Regions from separate parts of the Pseudomonas yamanorum genome, predicted to be linked through region 3. Evidence: predicted binding sites of a transcription regulator. Region 3 holds the regulator's gene; each other region holds the start of a gene.
What was found. Region 3 encodes FliA, which starts transcription of late flagellar genes. Its sites were predicted from a motif close to CTAAAGTTTNNNNNNNNNNNGCCGNTAA; they were not measured.
Positions count from the first base shown of each region.

Region 1: motA (flagellar motor stator protein MotA) is a predicted target of FliA. The motif match lies at 1,212-1,239, and genes of this name have one in related genera.
Region 2: BLU46_RS01220 (methyl-accepting chemotaxis protein) is a predicted target of FliA. The motif match lies at 5,432-5,459, and genes of this name have one in related genera.

Region 1 is NZ_LT629793.1:2,843,198-2,850,718, forward strand. It holds gene motB (flagellar motor protein MotB) at 1-289, opposite strand, end outside; gene motA (flagellar motor stator protein MotA) at 293-1,144, opposite strand; gene BLU46_RS13565 (HDOD domain-containing protein) at 1,311-2,846, shown strand; gene rhdA (thiosulfate sulfurtransferase) at 2,905-3,720, shown strand; gene asd (archaetidylserine decarboxylase) at 3,737-4,597, shown strand; gene serB (phosphoserine phosphatase SerB) at 4,718-5,932, opposite strand; gene BLU46_RS13585 (AhpA/YtjB family protein) at 6,067-7,521, shown strand, end outside.
Region 2 is NZ_LT629793.1:238,205-245,725, reverse strand. It holds gene BLU46_RS01245 (D-2-hydroxyacid dehydrogenase family protein) at 1-710, opposite strand, end outside; gene BLU46_RS01240 (alpha/beta hydrolase) at 736-1,749, opposite strand; gene BLU46_RS01235 (YqaA family protein) at 1,806-2,237, opposite strand; gene BLU46_RS01230 (DUF411 domain-containing protein) at 2,241-2,687, opposite strand; gene BLU46_RS01225 (SRPBCC family protein) at 2,842-3,297, opposite strand; gene BLU46_RS01220 (methyl-accepting chemotaxis protein) at 3,379-5,373, opposite strand; gene BLU46_RS01215 (aldo/keto reductase) at 5,539-6,534, opposite strand; gene BLU46_RS01210 (LysR family transcriptional regulator) at 6,653-7,521, shown strand, end outside.
Region 3 is NZ_LT629793.1:5,333,947-5,341,467, reverse strand. It holds gene motD (flagellar motor protein MotD) at 1-138, opposite strand, end outside; gene BLU46_RS25220 (flagellar motor protein) at 154-894, opposite strand; gene BLU46_RS25215 (protein-glutamate methylesterase/protein-glutamine glutaminase) at 894-2,015, opposite strand; gene BLU46_RS25210 (chemotaxis protein CheA) at 2,065-4,287, opposite strand; gene BLU46_RS25205 (protein phosphatase CheZ) at 4,299-5,087, opposite strand; gene BLU46_RS25200 (chemotaxis response regulator CheY) at 5,106-5,480, opposite strand; gene fliA (RNA polymerase sigma factor FliA) at 5,651-6,391, opposite strand; gene fleN (flagellar synthesis regulator FleN) at 6,388-7,221, opposite strand; gene flhF (flagellar biosynthesis protein FlhF) at 7,327-7,521, opposite strand, start outside.

The DNA.
Region 1 (7,521 bases), 2.5 Mb from region 3:
AGTCGGTCTTGATTTCCGGGTTGATGGTGCGCTCGGGCGCCAGTTGCGGCGAACCACCGAGGTCGATCACAAAAGGCGTGCCACTCTCGGAGAAACCGATGGGGTCCTTGAAGTACCCGGCGATGGCGATCTTCTGTTCCGGCGTGGCGGTGGACATCAGCCACAGCACCAGGAAGAACGCCATCATCGCCGTCGCAAAGTCGGCGAAGGCAATTTTCCAGGCGCCGCCATGGTGCCCCGCAGCGAAGCGCTTGACGCGCTTGATGATGATCGGCTGGTTGTTTTCCATGGCTTAGCGACCGCGAACCGCTTGTTCGAGCTCAGCGAAGCTTGGACGGTGCTTCGGATACAGCACCTTGCGCCCGAACTCTACCGCCAGCGATGGCGGCATGCCGGAAGCCGATGCCACCAGGCACGCCTTGATGGCTTCGTACAGATTCACTTCTTCCTTGGCATCGTGGGCCAGGGACGTGGCCAGCGGGCCGAAGAAGCCGTAGGCCGCGAGAATACCGAAGAAGGTACCCACAAGTGCCGCACCTACGTGCATGCCGATGGCTTTCTGGTCGCCTTCACCGAGGGAGGCCATGGTGACCACGATCCCGAGCACCGCAGCAACAATACCGAAACCGGGCATGCCGTCGGCGATGCCGGTCACGGCGTGGGATGGGTGCTCCAGCTCTTCCTTGAGGCTGAACAGTTCCATGTCGAACAGGCCTTCCAGCTCATGTGGCGCCATGTTGCCGGACGACATGATGCGCAGGTAATCGCAGATGTAGGCGGTCATGCGCTCGTCTTTGAGCACTGCCGGGTACTTGGCAAAAATCGGGCTCGCCGCGGCGTCCTCGATGTCACCTTCAATGGCCATCATGCCTTCGCGGCGGCTCTTGTTGAGGATCTCGTAGATCAGCCCCAGCACTTCCAGGTAGAAGGTGTGGGAGAAGCGCGAGCTGAACATGCCCAGCGACTTCTTGATCACGTGCATGGTCATGTAGCCAGGGTTGGCCTGCAGGAATGCGCCGAACGCCGCACCACCGATAATCAGCACTTCGAAGGGCTGGATCAGCGCCGCAATCTTGCCGTGGGAAAGGACGTATCCGCCGAGCACGCTCGCGATGACGACGATGATGCCGATAATTTTAGCCATAGGGGATGAGTACTTGCGCCGTCGGGTTCAGGGTCATATTCGCCAGAGTTGAAAACTCTTGTTCTACTTATCGGCAAATCTGCGCCAGACTATAGCCCGTTATGGCGAAAAACCAGTTCGGCCCGTCCCGGGCGTGTTGACCGTAAGTGATGATCGCGCCCCAATCATGGCAAATGAAACGACAGTCCCAACTCAAAAACCCACGACCCTGGCCGCTTGGATAAAGCGTCTGGACGATGTGCTCTTGCCTGTTCCACAGGCGAGTCACGACCGGGTCTGCAAGGCCATCGGCGACAACCGCAGTTCGTTGCGCGATATTGCAGAGTTGATGCAGAACAGCCCCGCGCTGGTGCTCAGCGTGATGCGCGAGGCCAACAACCAGGCCCACGGCAGCCTCGCGGAGCCCGCAGAAAACCTCGAAGTGGCGATCAATCGCCTCGGCCTCAAGCGCACCGAAGAACTGCTGCGGCGCCTGCCTTCCGTGCCGCTGAATGAAATCCCCGTGGCCCTGCGCCAATTGCAGATGATCAGCCAGCACGCCTCGCAACAAGCCAGCGGCCTGTTCGCCAGCCGCCTGGCGCGCCTGTGGCAAGACATTCATTGGGGCAGCCTGCTGCTCCTTTCGCCGCTGTGGCCGATGGCGATTGCCTATCCCAAACTGCTGGAAGCATGGGAACTGCGGGTGATCCACAAGGGTGAATCGGCCCGCATAGTCGAACAGGAACTGTTCGGCGTGCGCCTGCTGGACCTGTGCCTGGGGTTGACCGAAGCCTGGCGCCTGCCGATCTGGGTGTCCCAGGGTTATACGTTGCTGCTGACGGAACAGCGGTTGCTGGCCAAGGCGCTGCGCATTGCCCGCGAAGACGAGCCGTTGCGCCAACAGCAGTTGCTGGATGCCGACCCGAACCTGCGCCGCTGGCTGAACCAGCCGGCCAACACCGTGCTGTTGGCCAACGGCCTGGCGTTGGCGGCACAGGAGTCGTGGACCTGCCCGCACACCCAACGCTGGCAATACCTCACTGCGCTTTATCTACAGCAACCGTTGGCCGAAGTGCAGCAGCAGTCTCACCAACACGCAGCGATCAGCGCCCGCACTACCCTGATGCGCGATCTTTGGCACCCGGCGCTGTCGCTGATCTGGCCCTGGGATGTGCAGCGTGTTCACCACGGCTTGCTGCCGGCACCGCCGCCCACCGCCGAATCCCTGGCGATCTGGCGCAAGCGCTGCACCGAATTGCTGGTGGAGCCGAGCCGCTTTGCCAACGCCATGCACCTGACCACCTGCGCCAAGGAGGCCCTGGTGGCCTGCGGCATGCAACGGGTGATGCTGCTGATGGCGGACAAAACCCTGAGCACCTTGCGCGTGCATCAAGTCGACGGCCTGCCCAAGGACGCCGACCACCTGAGCCTCGACGCGACACACAGCACCCTGCTGCAACGCCTGCTGGCCAAGTCCGCCCAGGTGCGCCTCAACCCTGAAAATCACGCCCAGTTCTCGGCACTCTTGCCGCCGGAACTGCGCCGCCTGTTCAAAGGCGAACACCTGCTGCTGCGCTCCCTGAGCTGCAATGGCCGGGTGGTGATGCTGATGGTGGCCGACCAGGGTGGCGGGCCGTTCTCGGAAACCACCGTGCAAGCCTTCGGCAAAACCGCCCAATGCATCGAAAAGGCCCTGCACAGCTTTACCAACCGCAGCGCCTGAAGCTTGCGCTACAATCGCCCTCCTTTAGCGCCCAACTTTTATGCCCAGGAGACCTCACATGCCTGACTTCTCTGGCTTGCCGCTGGTCATCGAGCCCAGTGACCTGCTCGGTCGCCTTGATGCCGAACACCTGATCCTGGTGGACCTCACCAGCGCCGCGCGTTACGCCGAAGGGCATATCCCCGGCGCACGCTTTGTCGACCCCAAGCGCACCCAACTGGGCCAGCCACCGGCGCCGGGCCTGCTGCCAGGCAAGGCTGATCTTGAAAAACTGTTCGGTGAACTGGGCCACACCCCGGATGCCACCTACGTGGTGTACGACGACGAAGGCGGTGGCTGGGCCGGGCGATTCATCTGGATGCTCGACGTCATCGGCCACAAGAAATACCACTACCTCGACGGCGGCCTGCTGGCGTGGCTGGATGAAAAATACCCGCTGTCCACCGAGGTACCGGCCAGCGCCGGCGGCCCGGTCAGCCTGACGTTGCATGAAGAACCCACCGCCACCCGCGAGTACCTGCAAAGCCGCCTCGGCGCTGCCGACCTGGGCATCTGGGATGCCCGCGGCCCGCTGGAATACTCCGGGGAGAAAGTCCTCGCGGCCAAGGGCGGACACATCCCGGGCGCGGTGAACTTCGAATGGACCGCCGGCATGGACAAGGCGCGCCAGCTGCGCATCCGCCGCGACATGCCGCAGATCCTCGAAGACCTCGGGCTGACCCGCGACAAAGAAATCATCACCCACTGCCAGACTCACCACCGTTCTGGCTTCACCTACCTGGTGGCCAAGGCGCTCGGTTATCCGCGAGTCAAAGGTTATGCCGGTTCCTGGGGCGAATGGGGCAACCACCCCGACACCCCCGTTGAGATTTAAGGTTTAAGGACAGTTAATGAAAAAGCAGTTGTTCATCCTCAGCCAGTACTTGCTGCCCCACCACCTGCTGTCGCGTCTGGCCGGCTGCATTGCCGAATGCCGCGTGCGCTGGTTCAAGAATGCGTTCACCACCTGGTTCGCCAAGCGCTATCAAGTGGACATGTCCCAGGCCCTGGTTGAAGACGTGACCGCTTACGAGCACTTCAACGCCTTCTTCACCCGCGCCCTGAAAGACGGTGCCCGCCCGCTGGATCAAACGCCAGGCGCGGTGCTGAGCCCGGCCGACGGTGCTGTCAGCCAGTTGGGCCCGATTGAACATGGCCGGGTGTTCCAAGCCAAGGGCCACAGCTTCAGTGTGCTGGAATTGCTCGGTGGCGATTCGGCCGTGGCTGCGCCGTTCATGGGCGGTGATTTCGCCACGGTCTACCTGTCGCCGAAGGACTACCACCGGGTGCACATGCCACTGGCCGGTACCCTGCGGGAGATGGTCTACATCCCCGGCCGCATCTTCTCGGTAAACCAGACCACCGCCGAAAACGTGCCGGAGCTGTTTGCACGTAACGAGCGTGTTGCCTGCATTTTCGACACCGAACGCGGCCCGATGGCCGTGGTGCTGGTGGGCGCGATGATCGTAGCGTCGATCGAGACGGTATGGGCCGGCTTGGTTACGCCGCCGAAGCGCGAGCTGAAAACCTTCCGTTACGACGAGGCTGCCCGCGGGCCGATCCACCTGGAAAAAGGCGCGGAGCTGGGACGCTTCAAGCTGGGTTCGACGGCGATCGTGCTGTTTGGGCCGAACCAGGTGAACTGGTCGGAAGAACTGCAGGCGGGAACGCCGGTGCAGATGGGCCAGGGCATGGGTTTGCCGAAAGCCTGACCTAGCGATCATTCCCACGCTCCGCGTGGGAATGCATCCCGGGACGCTCCGCGTCCCAACCTCAAAATCGGACGCGGAGCGTCCAGGGCGGCGTTCCCACGCAGAGCGTGGGAACGATCTTCAGAGCTGACCGTCGCGGTCGCGGAAGCCCAGCAGGTACAACACCCCATCGAGCCCCAGGGTCGAAATCGCCTGCTTGGCCGATTGCTTGACCAGAGGCTTGGCGCGAAACGCCACACCCAACCCGGCAATCGCCAGCATCGGCAAGTCATTCGCCCCGTCGCCGACCGCAATGGTCTGCTCCAGACGCAACCCTTCCTTGTGTGCCAATTCCCGCAGCAGATCAGCCTTACGCTGTGCGTCGACAATCGGCTCCACCGCCACGCCCGTCACCTTGCCGTCCACCACTTCCAGCTCGTTGGCGAACACGTAGTCGATACCCAGCTTGGCTTGCAGTTGCTTGGCGAAGTAGGTGAAGCCGCCCGACAGGATCGCAGTCTTGTAGCCCAGGCGCTTGAGTTCGGCGAACAGGGTTTCGGCGCCTTCGGTCAGGCGCAGGGAGGCGCCGATGGAGTCCAGCACGCTCACATCCAGGCCCTTGAGCAGCGCCAGGCGCTCCTTGAAGCTGGCACGGAAATCCAGCTCACCGGCCATGGCGCGCTCGGTGATTTCCGAGACTTGCTCGCCCACACCCGCAGCCTTGGCCAATTCGTCGATGACTTCGGCTTCGATCAGCGTCGAGTCCATGTCGAACACCGCCAGGCGGCGATTGCGGCGGAACAGCGAGTCTTCCTGGAAGGCGATATCGACGTTCAGCTCCTGGGCAACACTCAGGAATTCGGCACGCAGGGCCTGAGGATCTGCCGGCTCACCGCGTACGGAGAACTCGATGCAGCCCTTGCCCTTGTCCGCTGGCGTGTCCAATGGCATGCGACCCGACAGACGGTCAATATGGTCGATATTCAAACCGTACTGAGCCGTGATCGAACTGACACGCTGCAATTGCTCCGCCGTCACCTTGCGGGTCAACAGCGTCACGATGTGGCGCTTCTTGCCCTGGCCGGCCACCCAGCTCTGGTAATCCTCTTCGGACACCGGCGTGAAACGCACCTGCTGATCCAGCTTATACGCCGTAAACAGGATGTCCTTGAGCACAGACGACGCCTGCTCGGTGCTGGGAATTTCCACCAGGATGCCGAACGACAGCGTGTCGTGAATCACCGCCTGGCCGATGTCGAGAATGTTCACACCACCCTGGGCCAGAACACCGGTAATGGCTGCGGTGAGACCCGGACGGTCCTCACCGGTGATGTTAATCAGGACAATTTCGCGCAAAGCGCACCCCCGAGCTGGAAAAAAACCGCATTCTACCCACTTTCAGTGACCATCGGGCACAGCCAGCGCTTTGCCGGTCTTGGGCCTGTCGCTATACTGCGCGTCAACTTCACGGACTAAAGAGCCGAGCTTAAGTGAACCGGCCCACGCCAGTAAAAACCGATAACTTCTTCCTGCTGATCTTCCGGGCACTGCGCCACCGCCGTGTACCGATCGCATTACGCATTGCCAGCCATAACGTGATCCTGGTCGCCCTGGCCCTGGTCATCTACGCCTGCGTGATGGGTTTGCAGTTCAAGCAGGCCATGCACGAGCAAGCCGACGCCCTGGGCGAGAGCCTGACCACCCAGACCGCCACCTCGGCGACTGAGTTGTTGGTGTCCAACGACATCCTCAGCCTCAACGTGCTGCTCAACAACCTGACCAAGAACCCGCTGGTGGCCCACGCCGCTATCTATAGCGTGGACAACCGGATCATGGCCGAAGCCGGGCAACGCCCGAAAAACGGCCTGCTGGGTGAAGCCGAGGGTCTGTACCAGAGCAATATCACGTTTCAGGACGTGAAGGCCGGCCAACTGCGCATCAGCCTGGACATGCAACAGTTCCAGCAGCCGATGACCATCAGCCTGCAAAGCATGGGTATCTTGAGTGCGATCCTGCTGGCACTGTCCCTGGCCTTGAGCCTGCGCCTGGGCCGGCATATCTCCACGCCACTGATGCAACTGCGCATCTGGCTGCGGGATATCGACGAGCACACCCCGGCCACCGACCGCCAGGACGAAATCGGCGACCTCGCCCGCCAGTTGCACACCAGCTTCGCGCCGGAGCCCGTGGTGCCCGAGGTTGAACCCGAGCCCGAGTTCGACGACACCGAGTACGAAGACGACGAGCCCGAGTTTGAAGTGCGCAACCTGCGCGACCCGAGCTTCGACGAGTCCGCACCGGTGGCGGGTCTCAAGCCGGCAGCCCGTCATGTGATCAAGGCCGAAGAAGACGAACTGGACGAAGAAGACCCATTCGCCGATCTTCGCGACAACTCAGCCCCAACGACCACCGTGCCGCAGCCGGCTCCTGTGCGCAGCACCCAGCCCCAGCACAGCGCCGTATTGGCCGTGCAGTTGGGTGCACAGGACCAGCTGCGCCGCTTGCCGCGGGCACGCCTGACCGAGTTGCTGGAGCGCTATCGTGATTGCCTCGACCAGGCGGCCTCGCTGTATCAGAGCGAGCTGCACACCCTGAACGATGGCAGCACGCTGATGCTGTTCCACAGCGAAGACAGCGGCGAAGACTACCTGACCAACGCCATCTGCTGCGGTGAGCTGCTGCGGGCCCTGGGCCATGCGCTGCAGATCGAAGTGGCCGACAGCGGCATCACCTTGCAGCTGCAATTGGGCCTTACGGTAGGCGACGATCTGTATGGCATGAGCCAGATTGATCTGCTGCTGACCGAGATTGCCCAGGACGCCCTGGCCTTGTCGCAACACAGCCGCAACCTGCTGCTGGTGGAACGCAAGATCAGTGACGACGTGCTGATTCGCCAGCGTGCGCGGATCCGCCCGATTGCCAGCCCTGAAGGTGCGTGCTGTGTG
Region 2 (7,521 bases), 2.0 Mb from region 3:
CCGCGGGCGGTGTTCACCAGATGCGCTGTAGGTTTCATCCAGCCCAACGCCTCGGCGTCTACCAGCCCGCGGCTGCGGTCGCTGAGTACCAGGTGAATCGACAACACATCCGCTTGCTCGAACAGTTCGCGCTTGCTGACCCAGGTCACGTCGGATTCGGCGGCGCGTTCCGGCGTGAGGTTCTCGCTCCAGGCAATCACACGCATGCCGAAGGCCTGGCCAAATTTGGCGACCTTCTGGCCAATGCTGCCCAGTCCGAGAATCCCCAGGGTCTTGCCGTGCAGGTCGCCGCCCAGGCCCACCTGCCAACCCCCGGCGCGCAGGGAGTTGGCTTCGGCCAGCAGGTTGCGGGTGGAGGCCATGATCAGCGCCCAGGTCAGTTCCGGGGCGGCATGCTTGTAACTGTCGGTGCCGCAGACTTGAATGCCCAAGGCCTTGGCTGCGGGGATGTCGATGGCGGCGTTGCGCATGCCGCCGGTCACCAGCAACTTCAGCTTGGGCAAACCTTGCAGGAGGGCCTGATCGAAAGTGGTGCGCTCGCGCATCACGCAAATCACCTCGAAGCCCTGCAAGCGTTCGATCAGCGTGGCAGTGTCCGCCGGGTAGTCGTGGAGGAAGTGCACCTGGCCGACCGACGCCAGGACTGACCAGTCCACTACGCCACTGGCCACATTCTGCCAATCATCAATCACTGCGATCTGTACCGACATGCACGCGTGCCTCGAAAAGGTTGGATTAAAGGGCGTTCAGCCCTTGCAACAGCGCCTTGTGAAACTGTGCCGGTTCTTCCATTTGCGGTGCGTGGCCCAGGCCCGGGAATTCCACCAGGGTGGCGTGGGGAATCAGCTTGGCCACTTGTTTGCCCAACACCGCATAGTTGCCGATCTTCGCCTTGACCGCCGGTGGCGCCAGGTCTTTGCCAATGGCGGTATTGTCGGAAGTGCCGATCAGCAACAGGGTGGGCATCTGCAGGTCCTTGAACTCGTAGTACACCGGCTGGGTGAAGATCATGTCGTAAATCAGCGCCGAGTTCCATGCTACCTGGGTGTGGCCGGGCCCTTTATTCATGCCGGCGAGCATATCGACCCAGCGGTCGTATTCAGGCTTCCAGCGGCCAACATAGTAGGTGTCGAGTTCGTACTGGCGGATGCCGTCGGCGGTCAGTTTCAACTCGCGCTCGTACCATTGGTCAACACTGCGATAGGGCACGCCAATGGCTTTCCAGTCTTCCAGGCCGATAGGGTTCACCAGTGCCAGCTGTTCGGTTTGCTGCGGATAGAGCAGGGCGTAGCGCGTCGCAAGCATGCCGCCGGTGGAATGGCCGAGGAGGGTGGCCTTCTGAATGCCGAGTTTTTCCAGGAGTTGGTGGGTATTGATCGCCAGTTGCTGGAAGCTGTACTGGTAATTGTCCGGCTTGCTGGAGGTGCAGAAACCGATCTGGTCGGGAGCGATCACCCGGTAGCCGGCGTCGCTCAGCGTCTTGATCGACTCTTCCCAGGTGGCGCCACAGAAGTTCTTGCCGTGCATCAGCACGATGCTGCGCCCGTTGGCCTTGCCTTTGGCCGGCACATCCATGTAGCCCATCTGCAGGGATTTACCCTGGGACTGGAAGGTGAAGTGTTCCACCGGGTAAGGGTATTTGAAACCTTGCAGTTCGGGTCCGTAGGTCGGGCCCTCGGTGGCGGCAAAAGCGGGAAGTGCGCTGCCGAGCAGCAGGCTGGCGACGCAGAGTGAGCGGATTTTGGACATGGGTACAGGCTCCGGGAACAGTGCCCGGATGCTGTGGCGAGGGGATTAACGGGAGATTAAATCCAGTGCAGGGTGAGCATGGCCAATACCCCGTAGCGCGCCCCTTTGGCGAGGGTCACCAGCAGCAGGAAACGCCAGAACGGCTCGCGCATGACCCCGGCCACCAGGGTCAGGGGGTCACCAATGATGGGCACCCAACTGAGCAGCAATGACCAATGGCCCCAGCGTTGATAGTGGGTACGGGCCTTTTCCAGATGCTTCGGACTCACCGGAAACCAGCGCCGCTCCTTGAACCGCTCCACCGAGCGGCCCAGCAGCCAATTCACCACTGAGCCCAATACGTTGCCAACCGTTGCAACGCCGAGCAGCAGCCACAGGCTGTAGTGCCCGCTGATCAACAGCCCCACCAGCACCGCCTCTGACTGCATCGGCAACAGCGTGGCGGCGCCGAAGGCGGCGAAAAACAGTCCCAGGTAACCGGCAAGCATCAATCAGCGTGCCGGATAGTCAGCCACTACCACGTCTTTGCCATCGCGAGTCAGGCCGATGACCTGGTAGGCATCGCTGCTGCCGTCCATTTCCATGCCCGGCGAGCCCAACGGCATGCCCGGTGCAGCAATGCCCAGCAAGTCGTCGCGCTTGCGCAGGGCCAGTACCTGATCGGCAGGCACATGGCCTTCGACGAATTTGCCGTCGATCACGCCGGTATGGCACGACGCAAGGCGCGGTGCCACGCCCAGGCGTTGCTTGACCTCGCTCATGTTAGCTTCCACATGGTCATTGACCTTGAACCCGTTGCTTTCCAGGTGGGCAATCCACTTCTTGCAGCAACCGCAATTGGCATCGCGGTGCACATCAATCGGGATCAGCTCGGCGGCTTGGGCCAGGGTACTCATGAGCAGGGCCGACAGCGCGGCCAGTCGCAAGGTGGTTTTCATCGTCATCTCGTCAGATAAAGGGCAACAGCCGGGCATTCTCCCTGCTTTTTACAAAAGGTTTCTTGCGGAGTGTTACGAAGTTTTACGAAGCACCGACAGCACCAGAATAACCGCCTGGTGCTGTCGGAAAGCTGAGAGGGAGATGACGGATTTGTCAGGTAGACGGGGATTCCAGGCGCTGCTTGAGTTGGTCAAGGGCCTGGTTGGAAAGCGCAATCATGCGCGCATGCAGGGTGGTCAGTTGCAGTTCGGTTTCATAGGTGAGGATCCGGGTAAACAAGGTGCCACTGCCTTGGGCCTGCAAGAAATAATGGATGCATCCGTCGACCGCCAGCGAAGTAAAGGCAGTCTTGAATTCCCGCGGTCGCAGCGCAATCTGCACGCGATAGCTCATGGGTACCTGCACACCCAGCAGGTCGATGGTCTCGGTAAAACGGTGGCCAGTGGGCAATGAGCCCGTGGTGCCGGTGTCGGCGCCCAGGGATGTCGGATGCCATTCATGCCAGCGATCCGGTTGGGTGACATAGTCGTAAACGGTTTCGATAGGGGCCTGGATATAGCGTTCCTGACTGATCCGCTCCAGACGGATCGGGTGCTCAACTGCGTGCATGACACACCTCCTGTGTGGCGGAGCGAACTGTCAGAATAGTCGGGCTCCCGCGCATTGCACGGGAGCTTTCAGGCTATTTTTTTAACGCACCTTGAAGCGTCCCATCAATGCAATAACCCGGCCATTGGCATCCAGCAGGCTCTGGGTGTTGTGTTCCGTGGCGTGGCCGCTTTGCACCAGTTCCTCGACCATATGGCGGATGTGCACCATGCTGCGGTTGATTTCCTCGGTCACCGCGCTTTGCTGTTCAGCCGCAGTAGCGATCTGGGTACTGAGGTTGTTGATATGGCTGACGGAGCCGGCCATCTCGTCCAGCCCCGTGTTCACCCGGGCCGTGGCGTCGGCCGCAGACTGGCAGCTGGCCTGGGTGGCTTCCATGGCGGTCACCGAAGAACTCACCCCGGTAGTCAGGCGAGCGAGCATTTCGTTGATCTGCGAGGTACTGGCCTGGGTACGGGCGGCGAGGGCGCGGACTTCGTCGGCTACCACCGCAAACCCCCGGCCCTGTTCGCCAGCCCGGGCGGCTTCGATGGCCGCATTGAGTGCCAGCAGGTTGGTCTGGCCGGCGATGGCGCCGATCACGCCGAGGGTTTCGGTGATGCGCGCGGCATCTTGGCGCATATTTTCCACGGTGTGGGTGGCGCTGGAGACTTCGCCGATCAACGCGCTGACACTGCGGGACGCTTCCCCGACCACCACCCGCGAACGGTCGGCATGTTCGTTGGCGCGCTGGGTGAACGCCGCAGTTTCGGCGGCGTTCTCGGCCACGGTATCGGCGGTGGAGCTCATTTCGGTGATGGCGGTGACGGTCTGGTCGGTTTCCGAGGCATGGCGCACCAGGATCTGGTTGGTCTGGGCCGAGGTCTGCTGCAACTGCGCCAGGCTCGACGACATGGCGCCGGTGGCCAGGGTCACTTCGCCGATCATGTTTTGCAGGTAGACGATAAAGCGATTCACCGAATGGCCAATCGCGCCCAGTTCGTCCTCGGCGCGGATGGTGATGCGCCGGGTCAGGTCGGCGTCGCCGTTGGACAGCGCGTCGATATTGGTTTTCAGCGCAGTCATCCGGTGTACCAGCTGGCGGATGGCGTACACCTGCAACAGCACCAGCAGCAGAATCATCGGGATTTGCAGCATCGCCAGGGTGCCCAGCACATCATCACGTTGGGCGGTGATCAGCGAAGTCGGCAGCGCAGTCGCCAGGAACCACGGGGTGCCCTCGATCGGGCGCATGAAGAAGGTGCTGGCCACGCCCTGGTTGTCGAACTCACTGCGCTGCAGGGATTGGTCGCGATGGGCCAGGCCGGCGCTGACCTGGGCGGCAAACGCCGAGGTGCCGGCCAGTTCGCTGATATTTTTCAACACCACCGGGCCGCTGATGCGCGTGCTGTTGCTGATGATCTTGCCGTCGCCTTCGACGATCAGCATTTGCGCGCCAAGGTCTTTTTCCTTGCTGGCCACCAGGTCGTTGAAGAAGCCCAGGGTCACGTCGATGGTGGCGACGCCGTAAGCCGCGCCGTCGCGCTGGATGGCCATGGCACAGTTGGTGCGCGGTTCCTGACTGGCGTCATCCTTGTAGGCCGCGGCCCAGGCACATTGGCCGCGCGGCGACGCGAGGCCGCCTTTGTACCAGCTCTGGTCGTAGTAGTTGGGGGCCGCGTCGCTGTTCCAGAACGTATTGACCGCCAGCTTGCCCGAGGCATCGCGGTGCCAGAAGGTACTGTGCTTGTTGCGTCCCGGGGTGCGTTGGTTGGGCAGGGGCCAGATGCCGCCGCCAAATACTTTCAATTCGCCGTACTGGTCCACCAGGCCGGGCAGCACCTTGTCGATGGCGTCGCTGTCCAGCAGCGGGATGGTTTGGGTGATGCTGCGTTGCTGGGCCTGGACCTTGTTCAGTTCGCCCTGGATCTGCTCGGCCACTTCGGCAATGCGATTGAGGGCCACCTGTTCTTCGGTGTGGCGCAGCTTGGGGGCCACCAACTGTCCGATGCCCACGACCGTCAATACGAATAACAACAGGACGAACAGCACCAGAAACAGGGTGTAGCGAGTTTGGATAGAGCGCAATGAGGGCATGGGGTCGTCCTTACGAAGCGTTTATTGTGCGACGCGGCTTTGTTAGAGCTTCGAAGGGCTATCGGCTTGGGAAGGGCGAGCTTTAGGTACTATCGTGCAAGAAAACCCAGGGCAGGGATTTAAGGCGCGGAGCTGGCGAGCCAGCCCCGGTCCAGAGTGGCAGGATTATTTGTCCAGCATCTGCATAACCGCTTCCGGGTAACGCAGCCCTGCCGTTGCATTGGCCGGGAAGATCGCCTCCAGCGCCGCCAACTCGGCCGGGCTCAGCTTGACCTCCAATGCCGCGACGTTCTCTTCCAGATACTTGCGTTGCTTGGTCCCCGGGATCGGGATCAGGTAATCCCCTTGCGCCAGCACCCAGGCCAACGCCAGTTGCCCGGCCGTCACGCCCTTGTCGGCAGCCAGGGCTTGTACCTGGTCCACCAGCAGAAGGTTCTTCGCAAAGTTCTCGCCCTGGAAACGCGGGCTGAAGCGGCGGTAATCATCCGCCGCAAAATCATCCGGGCTTTTCAGCGCGCCGGTCAGGAAGCCACGACCCAGTGGGCTGTAAGGCACAAATGTGATCCCCAGGCGTTGGCAGGCCGCGAGGCAACCGTTGTCTTCCTGGTCGCGGCTCCACAGCGAATATTCGCTTTGCAGGGCGCTGATGGGATGTACTTTGTGAGCGCGTTGGAGGGTGGCCGCCGACGCTTCACTCAGGCCCAGGTAACGCACCTTGCCTTGCTTGACCAGTTCGGCCATGGCGCCGACGGTTTCTTCAATCGCCACGTCAGGGTCGATGCGGTGCTGGTAGTAGAGGTCCAGGGTTTCCACGCCGAGGCGTTTCAGGGTGCCGTCGATGGCGTTGCGAATGTACTCCGGACGGCCATTTACTCCACGCAACGCCGGGTTCGCCGGGTCACGCACGATGCCGAACTTGCTGGCGAGAAAGACCTGGTCGCGCTTGCCGGCGATGGCTTTGCCAATCAGTTCTTCGTTGGTATGAGGGCCGTACATGTCGGCGGTGTCCAGCAGGTTGATCCCCAGTTCCAGGGCGCGGTGCAGAGTGGCGATGGCTTCGGCGGTGTCGGTGCCGGTGGTATAGAAATCGGTCATGCCCATGCAGCCGAGGCCGATGGCGGACACCTGGGGACCGTTTTTACCGAGTTGACGTGTGTGCATGGGTCCAGCTCCTGTGTGGGAAGGGCTCCATTGTTGCCCTCGACAAAAGCGGGATAAACCGGCTAAAACCACTATCACTATTATGAAATTCTAAATAATCCCTGAAGGATGTCGGCCCGTGGACCGTTTTAATGCGATGCGAGTGTTCGTGCGGATTGTCGAACTGGGCGGGTTTGCCAGGGCGGCCGACAGCCTGCAACTGCCGCGCGCTTCGGTGACCATCCTGATCAAGCAACTGGAGACGCACCTTGGGGTGCAACTGTTGCAGCGCACCACGCGCCAGGTCAGCCCGACCCTGGACGGTGCCGCCTACTACCAGCGTTGCGTGAGCCTGTTGGCGGACCTTGAGGAAACCGAGGCGGTGTTCTCCACCAGCCGCCGCAACCCGCGCGGCACGTTGCGTATTGATATGCCCTCCGGGATCGGGCGGTTCCTGGTGATTCCGGCAATGCCCGAGTTCACCACGCGTTACCCGCAGATTGATCTGGAAATCGGCCTCAACGACCGCCCGGTGGACCTGATCCGTGAAGGCGTGGACTGCGTGTTGCGCGGCGGCCTGGCGCTGGACGAGTCACTGGTGGCCCGGCCGCTGGCATTGATGGATCAGGTGACCTGCGCCAGTCCCGGGTACTTGCAGCAGTTCGGCGTGCCATCGACGCTGGATGAGTTGGGCGGCCATCAAGTGGTGGAGTATTTCTCCAGCACCAGCGGCAAACGTTATGGCCTGGAGTTTCAGATCGGCGACGACATCCGTCTGGTCGACCTGCCCAAGCAAGTCGCGGTCAACAGTGCCGATGGCTACCTGGCGGCTTGTGAAGCGGGTTACGGCCTGGTGCAGACGCCTTACTACCACGCCGTTCGCCAGTTGGACGCGGGCACGTTGGTGGAGGTGCTGGCGCATCAGCCGCCGCCGAAGTTGCCGCTCACCGCGTTGTACCCGCCCCATCGCCAGCTGTCGCAACGGGTGCGGGTATTTGTCGATTGGCT
Region 3 (7,521 bases):
GTACTTGCCTTCGTTGATTGAGGAAATGGAGTACATCACCACAAAAAACGCGAACAACAGCGTAATGAAGTCGGCGTAGGACACCAGCCAGCGTTCATGGTTGACGTGTTCTTCAGGCTCGCGGCGGCGACGGCTCACAACAAATACCTCCCATCAATCCATGAAGCCCTGGAGCTTCAATTCGATGGAGCGCGGGTTTTCACCCTCGGCAATCGAGAGGATGCCTTCGAGCAACATCTCGCGATAACGCGACTGGCGCATGGCGATCGACTTGAGCTTGCTAGCCACCGGCAACAACACCAGGTTGGCACTGGCCACGCCGTAGATGGTGGCGACGAACGCCACGGCGATCCCGCTGCCCAGTTGCGACGGATCGGCCAGGTTGCCCATCACGTGGATCAAGCCCATCACCGCACCGATGATGCCGATGGTCGGCGCATAGCCGCCCATGCTTTCAAAGACTTTGGCCGCGTTGATGTCGCGGCTTTCCTGGGTGTAGAAATCCACTTCCAGGATGCTGCGAATCGCTTCCGGCTCAGCGCCGTCCACCAGCAATTGCAGGCCTTTGCGTGCGTAGCTGTCGGGCTCGGCATCGGCCACGCCTTCCAGGCCCAGCAGGCCTTCCTTGCGCGCCGTGAGGCTCCAGTTGACCACGCGGTCGACGCCGCCCGGCAGGTCGACACGCGGCGGGAAAATAATCCAGATAAGGATCTGCATCGCGCGTTTGAACGAACTCATGGGCGACTGCAGCAAGGCTGCGCCCACCGTGCCGCCGATCACAATCAACGCTGCCGGGCCGTTGGCCAGGGCACCCAGATGGCCGCCTTCGAGGTAGTTGCCGCCGATAATCGCGACAAACGCCATGATGATGCCAATCAGGCTCAATACATCCATTACAGGCAGGCCTCCACCAGATGCTTGCCGATGTCGTCCAGGCTGTAGACGGCGTCGGCCAGGTCAGCTTTGACGATGGCCATGGGCATGCCATAGATCACGCAGCTGGCTTCATCCTGGGCCCAGATCGCGCTGCCGCCCTGCTTGAGCAGGCGCGCGCCTTCACGGCCGTCGGCGCCCATGCCGGTCAATACCACCGCCAGAACTTTGTCGCCGTAGGACTTGGCGGCGGAACCGAAGGTGATATCCACACACGGTTTGTAGTTCAGGCGCTCGTCACCCGGCAGGATTTTGATCGCACCACGACCATCGACCATCATCTGCTTGCCGCCAGGGGCCAGCAGCGCGAGGCCCGGGCGCAGGATGTCGCCATCCTCGGCTTCCTTGACGCTGATGCGGCACAACTTGTCCAGGCGCTCGGCGAAGGCCTTGGTGAACGCAGCCGGCATGTGCTGGATCAACACGATCGGCGCAGGAAAGTTGGCCGGCAGCTGGGTCAACACGCGCTGCAAGGCAACCGGGCCGCCGGTGGAGGTGCCGATGGCCACCAGCTTGTAGGCCTTGCGCTTGGGAGCAGGCGAATGCGCGGCGGGCGCAGCCGTACGCACAGGTGCTGCGGCCGGGCGCGCAACCGGCGCAGGCGCCGGGCGACCAAAGGTGCTCGGGGCTGCCGGTGGCGGTGTAACAGGTGCCGGCGCCGGTGCACTGAACAGGCTGCGTCGGTTACTGCGGGAGATGCTGTGCACCTTCTCGCAAAGCATCTGTTTGACCTTCTCGGGATTGCGCGAGATGTCTTCGAAATTCTTCGGCAGGAAGTCCACCGCGCCGGCGTCCAGCGCATCCAGGGTGACCCGGGCGCCTTCGTGGGTCAGCGAGGAGAACATCAACACCGGAGTCGGGCAGCGCTGCATGATGTGCCGCACCGCCGTGATGCCGTCCATCATCGGCATCTCGTAGTCCATGGTGATCACGTCTGGCTTGAGGGCCATGGCCTGATCGATCGCCTCTTTGCCGTTGGTGGCCGTGCCGACCACCTGGATATTGGAATCCGATGAAAGAATTTCCGAGACGCGGCGGCGGAAGAAACCTGAATCGTCCACCACCAGGACCTTGACTACCATAAACACTCCGTTAGGCCGGGCGAGGGACAACCGCCCTGCCCGGGCCGAATCAAATACGCCGTGCGGCGTAACGCTTGAGCATGCTCGGAACATCCAGAATCAGCGCGATCCGACCGTCACCGGTAATGGTCGCACCCGACATGCCCGGGGTTCCCTGCAGCATTTTGCCCAAAGGCTTGATGACCACTTCTTCCTGGCCCACCAGCTGATCGACCACAAAGCCGATACGCTGGGTGCCCACGGAAAGAATCACCACATGGCCTTCGCGCTGCTCTTCATGCTTGGCCGAAGCCACCAGCCAGCGCTTGAGGTAGAACAGTGGCAGCGCCTTGTCGCGCACGATCACCACTTCCTGGCCGTCCACCACGTTGGTGCGCGACAGGTCGAGGTGGAAGATTTCGTTGACGTTGACCAGCGGGAAGGCGAACGCCTGGTTGCCCAGCATCACCATCAGGGTCGGCATGATCGCCAGGGTCAACGGCACCTTGATGACGATCTTCGAGCCCTGGCCCTTGGTCGAGTAGATGTTGATCGAACCGTTGAGCTGGCTGATCTTGGTCTTCACCACGTCCATGCCCACGCCACGGCCCGACACGTCGGAAATCTCGGTCTTGGTGGAGAAGCCCGGGGCGAAGATCAGGTTGTAGCACTCGGTGTCGGTGAGGCGGTCGGCGGCGTCCTTGTCCATCACGCCACGCTTGACCGCAATGTTGCGCAGTATCGTGGGGTCCATGCCTTTGCCGTCGTCGGTGATCGACAGCAGGATATGGTCGCCTTCCTGTTCGGCCGCCAGGATCACTTTGCCCTGGCGGTTTTTGCCCGAGGCTTCGCGCTCTTCCGGCGTCTCGACACCGTGGTCGACCGCGTTGCGCACCAAGTGGACCAGCGGGTCGGCCAGGGCCTCGACAAGGTTTTTGTCGAGGTCGGTTTCTTCACCCACCAGTTCCAGGTTGATCTCTTTCTTGAGCTGGCGTGCCAGGTCGCGAACCAGGCGCGGGAAGCGGCCGAAGACTTTCTTGATCGGCTGCATCCGGGTCTTCATGACGGCGGTTTGCAGGTCGGCGGTGACCACGTCGAGGTTCGACACGGCCTTTTGCATGGCCTCATCGCCGCTGTTCAGGCCCAGTCGCACCAGGCGGTTACGCACCAGCACCAGTTCGCCGACCATGTTCATGATGTCGTCCAGGCGCGCGGTATCAACCCGCACGGTGGTTTCGGCTTCACTGGCCGGTTGCTTGTCTGCGGCCGGAGCAGCAGCGGCACGCGCGGGTGCCGGGGCCGGTGCAGGTTTGGCAGCCACTGGTGCAGCGGCCTTGGCGGCCACCGGGGCTGGCGTTGTCACCGCAGCGGCAGCTGTAGCAGCCGGTGCAGCAGCGCCGACCACTTCGGTGAACTTGCCCTTGCCGTGCAGTTCATCCAGCAGGGCTTCGAATTCGTGATCGGAGATCAGTCCATCGGCAGCCGGTGCAGCGGCTGCAGTAGCAGCAGGTGCTGCAGGTGCGGCGGCGGTTGCGGCGACTTCCGGCAGTGCATCGGCAGCAAACGAGCCTTTGCCATGCAACTGGTCCAGCAGCGCTTCAAATTCGTCGTCGGTGATTTCGTTGCTGGCAGGCGCCGCGGCTTCCGTAGGCGCTGGCGCTGCGGCCACCGCGTCCGGGGCAAACTGACCCTTGCCGTGCAACTGGTCGAGCAACGACTCGAACTCGGCGTCAGTGATGTCTTCAGTGGTTGGCACCATGGCCGGCGCATTGGCCGCCGGAGCCTCGGCTTCGGCCTTGACGGCGTTCAGCGAGTCCAGCAGTTGTTCAAATTCGCTGTCGGTCACGTCGCCCGCAGGCTCGGCGACAGGCTCAGCCACCGCTTCGACCACCGGCGCGTTGGCCGCAGGTTCCGCCAGGCGCGCCAGGGCGGCCAGCAGTTCCGGAGTGGCGGCCGTGATCGGTGCACGTTCGCGCACTTCACTGAACATGCCGTTGACCGCGTCCAGCGCTTCCAGGATCACGTCCATCAGTTCCGAGTCGACGTGTCGCTCACCCTTGCGCAGGATGTCGAACACGTTCTCGGCGATGTGACAGCACTCCACCAGCTCGTGGAGCTGGAGGAAGCCGGCGCCCCCTTTTACAGTGTGAAAACCGCGAAAAATTGCATTGAGCAGGTTCGCATCATCCGGTCGGCTTTCCAGCTCGACCAGTTGTTCGGACAGTTGCTCTAAAATTTCGCCGGCCTCTACAAGGAAATCCTGAAGGATTTCTTCATCGGCGCCGAAGCTCATGGGTGTGCTCCTTAGAAGCCTAAACTGGACAGCAAATCGTCTACGTCGTCTTGCCCGGATACAACGTCTTCACGTTTATCGGCATGAATCTGCGGACCTTCACCCTTGGCGAGGTGTTTTTGTGGATCTTTTTCAGAAAGGATCGCTTCGCGGTCATGTTCGATGCCGGCAAACCGGTCGACCTGGCCCGCCATCAACACCAGTTTGAGCAGGTTGCTTTCCACCTCGGTGACCAGTTGGGTCACGCGCTTGATCACCTGACCGGTGAGGTCCTGGTAGTCCTGGGCCAGCAGAATGTCATTCAGGTTGCTGGAAACCGTGCGGTTTTCCTGCTCGCTGCGGGACAAAAAGCCCTCGACCCGACGCGCCAGTTCACGAAACTCTTCAGCGCCCACTTCCCGACGCATGAACCGGCCCCAGTCAGTGCTCAGGGCCTTGGCTTCACTGGCCATACCGTTGACCAGAGGCGTGGCGTTTTCCACCAGGTCCATGGTGCGGTTGGCCGCCGCCTCAGTCAGCCTGACCACATAGGACAGGCGTTCGGTGGCATCCGTGATCTGCGAGATTTCTTCGGCCTGGGGCATGTGCGGGTCAATCTGAAAATTGACAATCGCACTGTGCAACTCACGCGTGAGCTTGCCCACTTCCTGGTACAGGCCGCGGTCACGGGTCTGGTTGAGCTCATGGATTAACTGCACCGCGTCACCGAACTGGCCTTTTTCAAGGCTTTCGACAAGTTGGTGAGCATGTTTTTTCAGGGTCGACTCAAAGTCGGCCTGCGATGATTCTTTATGCTCCATAGCTCCCCCGTGGCAGCATCAATGACCGATGCGTTCGAAGATCTTTTCGATCTTCTCTTTCAAGGCCAGTGCAGTGAATGGCTTGACCACGTAGCCGTTAACCCCGGCTTGGGCGGCTTCGATGATCTGTTCACGCTTGGCTTCAGCGGTCACCATCAGCACAGGCAGGCTGCGCAGTTTTTCATCAGCGCGCACGTGGCGCAGCAGATCGATACCGGTCATGCCCGGCATGTTCCAGTCTGTTACCAGAAAGTCGATGCTCCCGCTGTTGAGGATCGGAATCGCCGTAATGCCGTCATCCGCCTCGACCGTGTTAGTGAACCCAAGGTCACGCAACAGGTTTTTTATGATCCGCCGCATCGTTGAGAAGTCATCAACGATGAGGATTTTCATGTTCTTGTCCAATTCGACCTCCAAGCAGTCTTAAACGCGCCCAGCACCTGGGCGCGCCATATCAATCAACAGGCGTTACACAAAAAGGACTACCGGGGGCGCACCACGGGCCAAGCCCGTCCGGGCGCAGAGCCCGGACGGTATCGTTCGCAGTGTCCCCACACTGCCTGTCAGCGCGCTCGCCACTCTCCCAAACGCCCCCGCAAGCGGGCCGCGCACTGGCTGTGTAACTGGCTGACCCGCGATTCGCTGACCCCCAGGACCTCACCGATTTCCTTGAGGTTCAGCTCTTCGTCGTAGTACAGCGCCAACACCAGTCGCTCACGCTCCGGCAAATTGGCAATCGCGTCCGCCAGCGCACGCTGGAAGCGTTCATCTTCCAGATCGCGTGACGGTTCGAGATGAGCACTCGCGCCGTCCTCGTGCAGCCCTTCATGTTCGCCGTCCTGCAAAAGGTCGTCGAAACTGAACAGGCGGCTGCCCAAGGTATCGTTCAAAATCCCGTAATAATCGTCGAGACTCAATTGGAGTTCGGCCGCAACTTCGTGATCTTTAGCGTCGCGACCGGTTTTTGCTTCAATTGAGCGAATTGCGTCACTCACCATCCGCGTGTTGCGGTGTACCGAACGCGGCGCCCAATCACCTTTACGCACTTCATCGAGCATGGCCCCACGGATACGAATCCCCGCGTAGGTCTCGAAACTCGCGCCTTTGCTCGCGTCGTACTTGGTCGACACTTCGAGGAGGCCGATCATCCCCGCCTGGATCAAGTCTTCGACCTGGACACTGGCAGGCAAGCGCGCCAGCAAGTGATAGGCAATGCGCTTGACCAGGGGCGCATAGCGCTCGATCAATTCGACCTGACTGTCACGTGCCGACTTCTTGTAAAGGTTGTAGCCGCTGGCTGTCATAGCACCGGTCCTGCGCTCGTCTGATGCACCAATCGCTCGACGAAAAACTCCAGATGCCCCCGAGGATTGGCGGGCAACGGCCAGGTATCGACCTTCTGGGCAATAGCCTTGAACGCCAATGCGCACTTCGAACGAGGGAACGCTTCATAGACCGCACGCTGCTTTTGCACGGCCTTGCGTACGCACTCGTCGTAAGGAACTGCGCCAACGTATTGTAAGGCGACATCGAGGAAGCGATCTGTGACCTTGGTCAACTTGGCGAACAGATTCCGCCCTTCCTGCGGGCTTTGGGCCATGTTGGCCAGCACGCGGAAGCGGTTCATGCCGTAGTCGCGGTTGAGCAGTTTGATCAGGGCGTAGGCGTCGGTGATCGAGGTGGGTTCATCGCACACCACCAGCAATACTTCCTGGGCTGCGCGCACGAAGCTGACCACGGATTCGCCGATCCCGGCGGCGGTGTCGATCACCAGCACGTCGAGGTTGTCGCCGATGTCACTGAACGCCTGAATCAGGCCGGCATGCTGCGCCGGGCTCAGGTGCACCATGCTCTGGGTGCCGGAAGCGGCCGGCACGATGCGAATCCCGCCGGGGCCTTGCAACAGTACGTCGCGCAGCTCACAGCGGCCTTCGATCACATCGGCCAGGGTATGTTTGGGCGTCAGTCCCAGCAGAACGTCGACGTTCGCCAGGCCCAGGTCAGCATCCAGCAGCATGACGCGACGGCCAAGCTCTGCCAGAGCCAGGGACAAATTCACTGACACGTTAGTTTTCCCGACGCCACCTTTGCCGCCGGTCACCGCGATCACCTGTACGGGATGCATGCTGCCCATTTTATTTCTTTACCTTGTCTTGCTTAGACGCAGGCTACATAAGTTGGCCGCGGGAACTGCTGGCAGGCCATCGATGTAGATACTTTGCAATGTGTTCATATTGCCTCAGCCGACTCGCTTGTTCGGGCTGTGGTAGAGGTCAGCAAACATGTCAGCCATCGCTTCCTCACTCGGTTCTTCCTGCATTTGCACGCTGACAGCCCGGCTGACCAACTGATGACGGCGCGGCAGATGCAAATCATCCGGGATCCGCGGCCCGTCGGTCAGGTAGGCGACCGGTAACTCATGACTGATGGCCAG